3 regions of the Acetobacter sp. AC2005 genome follow, and region 2 is predicted to be linked to each of the others. Evidence: riboswitches for the same ligand, from Rfam matches in the RefSeq annotation. Region 2 holds a riboswitch; each other region holds the start of a gene.
The links. Region 2 has a riboswitch for cobalamin ahead of QQM41_RS13965 (hypothetical protein). Riboswitches for the same ligand answer to the same signal wherever they lie in the genome.

Region 1 (4,009 bases), on a different replicon from region 2:
AACATTCTGCTGCTGCTTTTGCTGGCGGCAGTCAGCAGCCTGCTTGTTGCCCTGTTTAAACAGAAGGTGCCGCAGCCGGTTATCCTTATCATTCTGGGTGTGTTTGCTGCGGTGGCGGGCATGCATGTCAGCCTGCAGCCAGATATGTTCATGTTTGTGTTTCTGCCGCCATTGCTGTTTGCAGATTCATTTCGCATGCCATTGCGTGAGTTTGCAGAACTGCGCGGCCCCATTCTGTTTCTGGCCTTTGGGCTTGTGGTGCTCAGCACGCTGGTATGTGGCTATGCTATCCACTGGATTGTGCCAGAGCTGGGCCTGCCTATCTGCTTTACACTGGCGGCGGCACTTTCCCCCACAGATACGGTTGCGGTTTCCAGCCTTATTGAAGGGCGCAAGGTGCCCAACCGGCTGTTGCAGATTTTATCGGGCGAGGCTCTGTTTAATGATGCCTCCGGCCTTGTGTGCTTTCGCTTTGCCATGGCCGATGCCCTTACGGGTGAGTTCTCTTACAGGCAGGCTTTTGGCACGTTCCTAATGGTGGCGCTGGGCGGCCTGTTGGTGGGCGCTGCGGTGGCATGGTTGGCTGTTAAGCTCAACCGCGTGCTGGTGCGCCGTGGGTATGATGATCCGCAATCCCAGATCATCTTTGTGCTGCTCTTGCCGTTTTTAATGTATGCTGCGGCAGAAGCAGTGGACTGCTCGGGCATTCTGGCCGCCGTGGCAGGCTGCATGGTGCTCAAACTTTCCGGCATGATAGAGGACACCGCCACTTTTACCCGCCTACAGGCCACAACGGTCTGGAACATTGTCAGCTACGTTTTTAACGCGCTTATCTTTTTGTTTCTGGGCATGCAGTTGCCAGAACTGCTGCAACATGGCGTGGCGCTGGGCCGGAAATATGATGTGGCCTTGTGGCAGGTTGGCCTGTTTGTGGTGCAGATATACGCCATTATGCTGGCCATGCGCTTTGCAGGTGTATGGACATCCGTTTTCGGCCGTTGGGTGGTGGCGCGCATTGGCAGCCTGCCGTTTGAACCCACAGGTTTTGCAGGCAGCATGTTGCTGACATTTGCTGGCGTGCGCGGGGCCGTTACGCTGGCGGCTGTGCTTTCCCTGCCCGAAGGCACGGATGGCACAGATGCCTTTCCCATGCGCGATGCCGTGGTGGTGGCCGCTACAGGCGTAATTGTTCTTTCCCTGCTGGCAGCCAGCGTGTTCATTCCGCTGTGCCTGCGCTTTTTGCCGCAGGAAACGGTGGACAAGAACGCGCAGGAAGAAAACATGGCCCGCCAGAAGCTGATACGCGCAGCCCTTGCGGTGCTGACAAAAGCGCGCGCGCAACCGCCAGCGCCCAACCCGAACGGCACAGCACTGGCAAAGCCCGAGGGGCAGAATGCAGATGAAGCCCTGCGGCAGGAGGTGATAGACCGCCTGTATCAGCTGTATCACAGCCGTTTGGAAGAAGAGGACGAAACGCCGCGCATCACACCGCTAGACCGCAGCCGCGCCCTACGCCATGCGCGTATGGAACTGGCCCTGCGCCTGCAACTGCTGCGGGCCGAACGGCAGGCCATGCGGGATATGACATCGCGCAGCGAGATTAACGACCAGACAGAATGGAAGCTCCAGCAGGAACTGGATTATGAGGAGCAGGTTATTCGCTCCCAGTCTCAACGCCTCCCGCGTGAAGCCTAAAGCCTGCCGCCACACTGGGGCGTGCTTTTGTTGACAAGCCACCCCCAGCCTGTAAACCACACCGCATGATGGTTTCCCCCAAGGGGAATGAAAAGGGAACCGGGTGCCCGCGCCATTGCCTGCAATGGTTTTGCGATATTCCCGGGCTGTCCCCGCAACTGTAAGCGGCATGGATGTGCACGCACGGCGCAAAGCGCTGGCCCACTGGAACAAACCTTTCCGGGAAGGGGTGCCACAACCGAAAAACCGCAAGCCAGGAGACCTGCCATCAGCACACAGTTGCAGACGGGGCATGTCAGCCGGGGTGTGCTGGCAGGCTGGGCAAGCGGTCAGCCAATGGGGTGGTTTGTGCCCTGTGGTGGAAAAAGCCGGGCCAAGTCTCGTGGCAACGCTGTTAAACCGCGAGATTGCCTTAACCCATGCGCCTAAAAAACCTTTTGCTTACCGGATCTTCCCTGCTGCTGGTAGAAACCACTGCCGCCATGGCGGCAGATGCCGCAAACTCCGCTACATCAACGGGTAAAAACACCGTTGCTGCCAAAGTGGCCGTAACACCTGCCGCCACCGCTCCGGCGCGCAATGCGCCTCTCTCTCATGCGGTGGAGGGCCCGCAAGCTGTGCAGGCCCGCAGCACGCAGGCTTACCCGGATTACGTTACGGTAAGTGCGGCACGCCACCCCATGCGGGCGGATGAAATTGGCACGGCCATGACGATTGTGACAGAAAAGCAGATCCTCACCCAGCAGCGCCGCACGCTTACAGATATTCTGGCCCGCCAACCGGGGCTGAATGTGGTGCGTTCGGGTGGCTTTGGCGGCACCACCTCCATTTTCATGCGCGGCAACAATGCCAACGAGGTGAAAGTGCGGCTGGATGGCATGGATATTAACGATGGCAGCTCCACCTCCGGCGCGTTTGATGCTGCGCAGTTTGTTACCGATGGTATGGGCCGCATAGAAATTCTGCGCGGGCCACAAAGCGGCCTGTACGGGGCAGATGCCATGGCCGGGGTTATTGATATTACCACAGCGCAGGGGCAGGGCAGGTTTACGCCTTTTGTGCGGGTGGAAGGTGGATCTTACGGCACGTTTAATCAGGTTATGGGCGCGCGCGGCAGTAAGGGAAAGTTCCATTACAATGTTGAACTTTCCCATTACCGGCAAGATGGTTTTCATGAAATCCCGCGCTATATCGGCCGCTATTTTGGCGCAGACAAGGAACAGCGCCACCGGGGGGACAGAAACGATAACCGCTCCGCCAACATTCGCTTGGGCTATGATGTCACCCATAATTTTGATCTGGGGCTGACGGCCCGGCTGATACAGAGCAACCTGCACACCTACAGCGCCTATAATATGGAAGATGAATATTACAGTCGGCTAGGATATTACGGTGATGTAGGGAGCGAGCGTGAACACACCACACAAAATCAGGCCATTGTGCGGGGCACAGCGCATTTGTCCTCATTCGGGGGCAGGTTCGATCAGGTGATTGGTCTGGGGTATATGACAGGCCGCAGAAGCTGGACAGAAACCGGCACCACGCTGGAAGGTGATGCCTTGCAGTATGACCCCACATATTACCGCACCAGCCGTATTAAAATAGATTGGCACGGCACTGTTAATCTGGACAAATACGGATCTCTGCTTGTGGGGGCAGAGCATTTTCATGATACGTTCAATTCCAGCCAAGGGAATAGCGCTGCATCTTCCACACCGTTCAGCACCAGTGCGGGCATGGATACCACAGCGGGCTACGGGCAGTATCAGGGCAACTGGAACAAGATTTTATATGGCGCGGCCAATATCCGGTATGATGCCAACTCCCGCTACGGCAATTACGTGACGTGGCGTGTGGCTCCGGCCATTCATATTCTGCACAGCGGCACGGTTATCAAGGCCAGTGCGGGCAGTGGCTTTCATGGCCCTTCATTGTATCAGCTTTTTGCCAACCAGATTTCCACCAGCTATGCGGAAAAAGGCAACCCCAACCTGCGGGCCGAACGCCTGATAGGGTATGATGTGGGCGTGGAACAAACACTGGCGCATGATAAACTGCATTTTGGGGCCACGTGGTATGAAAACCATGTGCGCAATCTTATTCAGTCTGTCAGTTCCTACGAAAATTACTATTCCACCTATTCCTACAATAACGTGGCCCGTGCCCGCATGTATGGCGTAGAAGCGTATCTGGATTGGAAAGCACTGGATACGCTGGATTTCAACCTGAACTATACATGGACCCACGCGCGAGATGCCTCTACTGGGCAAGCCCTCCAGCGCCGCCCGCAGCACAAGTTCAACTTCAACACCAC
Region 2 (4,009 bases):
TTCGACCGCCTGTTGCGGCTCATGGCCAGCCGGGAGTGGCTTGCCGAAGCGGCCCGGATCGTATTGGCGTCGAGCGGCGCCCATACACCGGGCATAGACGGAATAGACAAGCGTCACATGCAGAACACGCTGGATCAACATCTGGCAAACCTGCGTGTGGACCTGCTGAACGGCACGTATTGCCCGAAGCCGGTCAGGCGCATCTATATCCCGAAAGCGAACGGCAAGCAGCGCCCGCTGGGTATTCCGACCTTGACAGACCGCATTGTCCAACGCGCTATGCTGATGGTCATGGACCCAATATGGGAAAGCGATTTCCATCGTCTCTCCTACGGGTTCAGACCGGAACGCAGCGTGCATCATGCTGTCCGGACGGTGAAATTGCAGCTTCAGGATGGCAGTGACACGAGGGGACGCTGGGTCATCGAAGGTGATCTTGCGAGCTACTTCGACACTGTCCATCATAGGCTGCTTCTTCGCAGCATCCGGCGGCGGATAATGGACGATCGGTTCATTGATCTGCTCTGGCGTATCCTTAAGGCAGGCCACATCGAGCGTGGTCTGTTCGTGGCGGCCAGCGAGGGTGTTCCGCAAGGTGGCGTTCTGTCACCGCTTCTGTCCAATATCATGCTCCATGAGTTTGATACATGGCTGGAGACGAAATACCTGAGCCACAAAGCGCGAAAGGACCGTTGGGCATGGAATTTTGGCATACAGCAGCAACGGCCCATCACGGTTCGTGAGAACCGGCAGTGGAAACCCGCTGTTGCCTATTGTCGCTATGCCGATGATTTTGTCGTCATCGTCAAAGGGACAAAGGCACATGCCGAAACCATCCGTGAGGAATGCCGGGATTTCCTGGAAAACCGTCTGAAACTGAAGATGAATATGGAGAAATCCCATATCACCCATGTTGACGACGGTTTTGTCTTTCTGGGAAATCGGATCATTCGGAAACGGGGATCACGCGGGCGTATGTCCGTGGTCACGACAATACCCAAGGAGAAAGCCAAGGCCTTTGTTCACGGACTGTCCGAGGCGCTCACTGGACATCACGATATCAATGCGGTTGACATGATTGCCTCCCTGAACCGTCGCTTGGCAGGATGGGCGGCATTCTACCGGTTCACGGACTTCACAGCGCGCACATTCCGGCGTATCGACACTGTCGTGTTCTGGAAACTGGCGCACTGGCTGGCGCAGAAATATCGTTCTCGTATCAGGCCTCTGATGCGAAAATGCTATCGAGTGCCGGAGACGGGCCAGTCCAAGACTTGGCTGGTCTATGGACGAAGCGAACAAGGCAATCTTGTCGGAAAGGCGCTGCGACGGCTCGTCACGAGCCCAAAAGCGCAATTCCGGTGGCGGAACCCCGAGCAAAACCCCTATATCTTCAGGGACGAAGCACGGAGCACGGTCACCTCCCGTTATCATGATGTGGCAATGGCTCTAAGCCGAGCCTGAACGGAGAGCCGTATGCGCTGAAAGGTGCACGTACGGTTCGGAGAGGGGAAGCGCATATGCGCTTCCTACTCTACTTTCCACATGGCAGGGCTTTGTTTATGTGGCCTTCATCATTGATGTATTCGCACGGGTTATTGTGGGTTGGCGCGTCTCCTCAACGGCTCATACCGACTTCGTGCTGGATGCTCTCGAGCAGGCTCTGTGCCAGAGGCGACCTGAGGGAAAAGTGACCCACCATTCCGACCGCGGCTGTCAATATGTGTCCATTCGTTACACGCAAAGACTGGCTGAAGCGGGGCTCGTTGCTTCTGTCGGCAGTGTTGGGGATTCCTATGATAACGCCTTAGCAGAGACCATTAACGGACTTTACAAAACCGAACTCATCTATCGGCAGGGGCCAGGGAAGCTGTTGAACTGGCAACACTTAAATGGGTCGACTGGTTCAATAATCGGCGGCTCCTGTCCTCCATTGGAAACATCCCGCCAGCAGAAGCTGAGGCACGCTTTTATGCACAACAGAAATCACATGCATTAGCCGCTTAAATCAGATAAAAAACGTCTCCACAAAACCCGGGGCAATTCAACTTTTGCGTGCACGAGGTATCTCGCCTGATACTGGAGGACTGAATCATGATACTCAAAAACGTGCATCTTCATAAATGTACACATTCACCGTTTCATAAAATGATTTTTCAAGGGGATTATGATAGCCAACAAGGCTATCATCCATAAAAACCATTGTATGTGTACCCCGGCCCATTCCCTGCTACAAGCAAGACATGGGCCGGAAAATATGGAATAATAAATAGTTAATACGATAAAATTTTAATGATTTCATTCCTATAATGCAACGCATGAAGCGGACTTATAAAGCCTAAAAACATTCTTATAAAATCCAATATTTTCTTATTATTTAATAAGTACAAACCATCTAATTTATTTATGATATTTTTTTCTTCATGCTCGGAGATAGTAAGATGATTATATTTTTCTACACTTCCGTTTCTGGTCAAATCCCATATCGTTGTCATCAATCTTTGACGGGTTAAAATAGAATAGTCCGACCAAACCACCTGTTGCTCACCACGGCAAACGGTTGTAGCGATATGGACCAATTCGCCAACAGAAAGTTCGCGATGGTTAGAAGGTTTTTTTTCCTGCTGTGTCATCAGATGCCCTTTTTCGACATCAGTTTTTGATGCAATATACACCCTCTGCGCGTCAGGCGTGCAGCAGCACGCCCCCAGCGAGAGGAATACCCTGCCTCGACATACCCCATCAATATCAAAGAAGTGCGTATACTTCCGATATCTGTTGCTGGAATACCATAATCTCCGCTTATGGGGAGAGAAAGAATAAAGCGGCGCTGTCCTTCTGTCAGTAATTTCGAAGACAGATAAGGTCTGGAAGCTCCACTTTGGGCCGGGAAATTGATGATGTGGCTCATAGCAACTCTCATGGCTGTATGTCGGGGTTATGGCCAAGACAGGTTCATGCACTTGCGAACAAAAGCATTTCGCTGCATTGGACCTGCTCCGACCCAGTGCTCGCCACCATAACATTCGTTAACCGACAGGCAGCCATCTGCCATACTGATCTGTACATGTTTTTCGTCCTGCCTTCGGTTCATCCCGCCCGACGACATGGTGAAACAACGATGGCAGGTCTCCTGACTTGCAGATCTATCTTTTTCGGCTGCCTTCCCGGTACGCCAGCACCAGTGACTGTTTTATGTTTACAATAAAACACATATCCGAAAAAATCTCTGCCTACAGTTGCGGGCACAGTCTCTGACTTAATCCATTACTGGTGCCAACCAGCGCATGGATATCACAGCGTTCCCTTTTAATCCGTTTGCACGAAACCATCGATTTTGTTAAAATTACCTACCAAACGTCTATCAGAAAAACAAATTCTCCTTATGCATAGCTGAAGATTTTTAAAGAACATTCTCTATTCAACAGATTTTTTTTCGTAATTGTAAGTACTGCAATACATAGCCATTGCAGCTTTTTGTGCACCAATAAGATTTTGCACGGCAATATAAGTTTGCACATATTCTGTTCCTGACGTGCAAGCAGAAACATGTTGCAATGCCATTACCATATCCAGTGTTGCATCCAGCAATGGCCTAAAGTGCGCTTCTAGATAATCACCCCGTGCCTGATGATGAACGGGTAAACCTGTAATCATACACTCGAACAAATCATAGCCGTTTTGTTGCAGTTGTACTTCAACAGGTAGAAAATATTCTGGCCCGAAAAATTTGGAAATACACGTTCTGTCTGGCGCAAGCATGATAATTTTTTCAAGCAACGGATGTGAAGCATGGCTTGTTGTAGAAATAAAAGGTAACCTCACGATTGAACCCTTTCTACACGGCCAAAAGACAAACTATGTCGTTCCTGCAAATAACACAGGATAAGGCTATCAAGCTCCGCACAGTGGGATGCGCAGTTTTGTAATGTCATGTCTCATAAACTTTCCAGCTTTTACTTACAAAGCAACACGCGCAGTTTACCCCTATGGCATGAACACAAAGCCA
Region 3 (4,009 bases), on a different replicon from region 2:
TTGCATCAGGAGCATCTTCTGCTCCTATATTATAGCCTGCATGATGTAAGAATGTGAGAATGGAAGAAGTTGATGCAAAACCATCCAATCCTACAGCATGCGCTATATGCGCTCCAGATTTTTCTAGCCCCGCGCCTGGATAATCAGACAGAATAATAGATATTTTCTTGTCTGATTGCGGAACTTTCCGCAGTCTAGCCCATGCAATTGCACGGCCTGCCACCAACTTTATACCTGGTTTATAAGGATCTCTGAACGCAGGCTGCCCAGGCTCCGCATCCTTTCTGAAAGAAATTGGAAAAGTTGCAATTGTGCCATCCAACTCTGGCAAGACCACTTGCATGGCCATATCTGCCCGTGCCAGACCACGTGGGCTTTCTTCCCACAAAGCCTGTGTACATCCCGGCTGCAAAAGTTGCAGAATAGGCGCATCAGCTACATCCAATGGTGAAAAACCATTCTGGTTTCGTGCAGAAAAGCACGTTGCATCCAGAACAACATCAGGTTTTGCAGATTGTAGGTAATGGCTTACATCTTTGGAAACGGATGGGTCCTTTAAAGATGTAACATACACAATTTCTACAGTGCAGCCACGCTGTGCCAGTTCTTCTGCCAGACATTCCGGGCCCGCCACATCCCCTACCAGCAAATGCGCGCGATACAGAAGTATGATCGCTTTTATCTGGAGTTGCGTCTGAGCGGCGGCAGGAGAATAAGAGCGATACACACCCCATGCTGGCAATGCTTTGGGTTGTGTTCCCTGATCTTCCTGCATACCTGCAAGAGCAGACATGAGCCCTAATGCTGCACAGATATTATCCGGGCCACCTTGCTGGAAAAAACCATTTAAGCGCGCGTAATGTTCAGCAGAAACGGTGGAAAGTTCTGCCAGCCGCCTATCACCTCCTATATGTCCTGCTTGGTGCTGCGCATCAGAGCTATGGCTTTGCAAAATATCACCGGGTAGCAAAGCTAGCGGCACACCTGTTTCACGGCTCCATGCCGCTAACTCTTCTGCCCCATAGCGCCAGTAATCCAAACCACCCAGCAACCGCACGACAACACAGCGCGCTTTTTGCAATGTGGTTTCAATATACAGATCAATCGACATAGGGTGGCGTAACCGTGCAAGGCTTGTAACCTGCAAGGTAGGGCGCAACGCGCTTCCTTCAGTTTGTGCACGTAAGAGAGCTTCTGCATGGCGCAGGGCCAGAAGATCGCTTTCTGTAAAAGAAAGTACAACCAGATCAGCTGAAGGAAGATTGAGATCTTCCGCCACTTCCTGTTCATCAAGCGTCCGGTTTTCCCGCACCAAGAGATGCATAAGCCCACTCCGTCCTTAATCAGGCCGTTACCAATGTACCGCCAAGCGCCTTGGCTATAGCCGGAGCCTCCAGCCCCTTTTGCCCGATCACGACAATGCGGCCTTCTCGTCCACCGTTGGCAGCAAGAGGGCGATCAAATTCATGCCGAAAACGCGTTCCCACACCCTGCACTGCCAAACGCATGGCCTTACCTGCCACTGCAGCAAAACCTTTCATGCGCAGCACATCATAACGGCGTGCTGTATCCTGCAAGAGCGTTAAAAACTGTTCCACACTCTGTTGCTCAGGCACACGCACCACAAAACTTTCGAAGTCATCATGTTCGTGTTCGCCATCTTCTGCATCATGATGGGAAGGACGAGCGGCCAGATCAGCTTCTGCCGCAGCTCCGATACCAAGCAATATGGCCGGATCTACCTTGCCTTCCGTGGCACGTACAATCTGCACAGGGCGCGGTGCTGTGTGGCGGATTTCATCTTCAACGCGTGCAAGCGCATCTGCATCAAGCAGATCTGTCTTGTTCAACACCACAAGATCTGCAGCGTTGATCTGATCTTCAAAAACCTCTGCCAAAGGGTTGTCATGATCTAGGGATGGATCTGCCACACGCTGCTGGGCAATAGCTTCCGGGTCATCTGCAAAACGGCCAGCAGCTACTGCTGGTGCATCCACTACGGTTATCACCCCATCAACAGTCATGCGGTTGCGCACTGTTGGCCACCCAAAGGCCTTGAGCAATGGTTTAGGCAGCGCCAGACCTGATGTTTCAATAACTACATGTTCTGGCGGATCGGCCCGATCTAGCAGGGCTTCCATTGTTGGCAGAAAATCATCTGCTACCGTGCAGCACAGGCAGCCATTGGTCAGTTCGACAATATCATCTTCCTTGCAGCCTTCCACGCCGCACCCGCGCAGAATTTCTCCATCAATGCCAAGAGAACCAAATTCGTTCACCACCACGGCAATGCGGTGCCCTGCTGCACGCTGAAGAAGATTGCGCAAAAGGGTTGTTTTGCCTGCCCCTAAAAAACCAGTGATAATGGTTACAGGCACGCGAGATGCGAGTGTCATGAAGGCTCCTGTTCATCATAAAGTTGTGCGGGAACACGCCCCAGCACCATATTGGAAAGAGATGCCGGACGGCGCGAAGGCATGACCGTGCCCCGCGCGGATTTTGCATAGAGTTGGGCATACGTCAGAAGATCTTCTGCTTTTTCAGCGCCCAGATGCCCTAATAACCATGTCCAACGCTCTGGCATGGCAATAGCTGCAGTGCATCCGCGATCACAGGCAGCCAGACACTGCACCTGACGCAACAGAACCGGAGCTTCCTGCCCAGCAGCTTCTGCTTCCTGCACCAAGGTCTGCAAACGTGCATACAACTGGGCACCCGGCGGCTGATCCATAGCAGGTCCACCACGCCGACATGTGACACACACATGCAAAACAGGGCGATTCTGAGGTGATTTTTGAGAAGAATCGGACGCTTCGGCCATGCTGTATCCCTGAAATAACTACCATTCTAAAAGAACGGCTGCTTGAAAGGGGTGCAGATACCCGGCGCCCCTGCCCAGAGATGACAGAAGAAATGCACCCTATGGTGCATCTATGCCTGCCGGGCACCCCGCCAGCAGCAACGCCAGAACTTAATAATTAAGGCCCGCCTATATGCTTACGCATAAGGCACCAATGGCAGGTTTCCTGGCTTGTACCCACATATGCTCTCCCTTACAGGCCAGAACATAAAACAGCGTTCCCTACCTTCCCAGCCTGCACATAGGCCAGTGGCACATTGGGCCAGAAAGCCCATACGGAACACCATGGGTAACTTACAGTTGCGGGGGCAGCGACGGCCTTGCACCGTTCTTCCCTTTTCATCCCGTAAAGGACACCATTAGCCCGCGCACAATGCGCATAAGCGGCCTTTGCTTTCAACCCGCAGTTTTAGCCCTGCAACTTTAAAAGTCTGCTGATCTGAAACAGGATTGAGGCTTCACGCTAATGTTCCTGTGCTTTGCAGCCTTATTTCCATTATTGACGCGCAAAACAGCTATGTTATATTCGTATGAATATACTTTATATGTCAAATATTCTTTCGCTAACTAATGAGGATTCTATGACCTCCCCACGCGTTCTGCCCACACTGGATGAAACGCGTTTTTCAGACATGGCGCTTATCTTCCGCATTATGCGGTTAGCCACCGTCTGGCGCACGCAACTGGACCGGGCTTTACGCCCGCATGGCATGACATTGGCCAGCATGCGCCCGATGGCTTATTTGATGATGATGCCCGATGGCGCCACGCAAAGTGATCTTGCAGCCGCCATGAATGTGGATTGCTCGGCACTAGTACGTATTCTTGATTTGCTGGAAAAACAAAAGCTGATCACTCGCCTGCAGGATACGCGGGACCGGCGTGCCAAAAAACTTGTGCTTACTTCTGCTGGGCAGGAAAGATGTACGCTGTTCCATACCATTGCAGCGCAACTTGAGCAGAACGTTCGCCAGAATCTTACAGAAGATCAGGTACGTAGCTTAATTCATGATCTGTCCTGCATGCTGGAAACGCATCATGAACGCTAGATCTGAGCACAGCAGTCATACGCTCTTTTCCCTTAACACTCTATTATCCCGCTGCTTACCGGCTTTTTTTTCTGATGAAGCCCAATGGAATGCTTTTAAA

Region 1: it holds a riboswitch for cobalamin, as region 2 does, so the genes downstream of both, QQM41_RS03905 (TonB-dependent receptor domain-containing protein) here and QQM41_RS13965 (hypothetical protein) in region 2, are expected to answer to the same signal.
Region 3: it holds a riboswitch for cobalamin, as region 2 does, so the genes downstream of both, QQM41_RS08050 (DUF1636 domain-containing protein) here and QQM41_RS13965 (hypothetical protein) in region 2, are expected to answer to the same signal.

What each region holds. Positions count from the first base shown of each region.
Region 1 is NZ_CP149625.1:810,072-814,080, reverse strand. Features, by position in the region: gene QQM41_RS03910 (Na+/H+ antiporter) at 1-1,695, shown strand, start outside; cobalamin riboswitch at 1,748-1,980, shown strand; gene QQM41_RS03905 (TonB-dependent receptor domain-containing protein) at 2,115-4,009, shown strand, end outside.
Region 2 is NZ_CP149627.1:53,066-57,074, forward strand. Features, by position in the region: gene ltrA (group II intron reverse transcriptase/maturase) at 1-1,464, shown strand, start outside; partial or broken gene QQM41_RS13955 (IS3 family transposase) at 1,532-2,007, shown strand; gene QQM41_RS13960 (hypothetical protein) at 2,274-2,633, opposite strand; gene QQM41_RS13965 (hypothetical protein) at 2,633-2,911, opposite strand; cobalamin riboswitch at 3,106-3,348, opposite strand; gene QQM41_RS13970 (hypothetical protein) at 3,418-3,825, opposite strand.
Region 3 is NZ_CP149625.1:1,659,993-1,664,001, reverse strand. Features, by position in the region: gene cobN (cobaltochelatase subunit CobN) at 1-1,324, opposite strand, end outside; gene cobW (cobalamin biosynthesis protein CobW) at 1,344-2,396, opposite strand; gene QQM41_RS08050 (DUF1636 domain-containing protein) at 2,393-2,821, opposite strand; cobalamin riboswitch at 2,999-3,236, opposite strand; gene QQM41_RS08045 (MarR family transcriptional regulator) at 3,391-3,909, shown strand; gene QQM41_RS08040 (FUSC family protein) at 3,899-4,009, shown strand, end outside.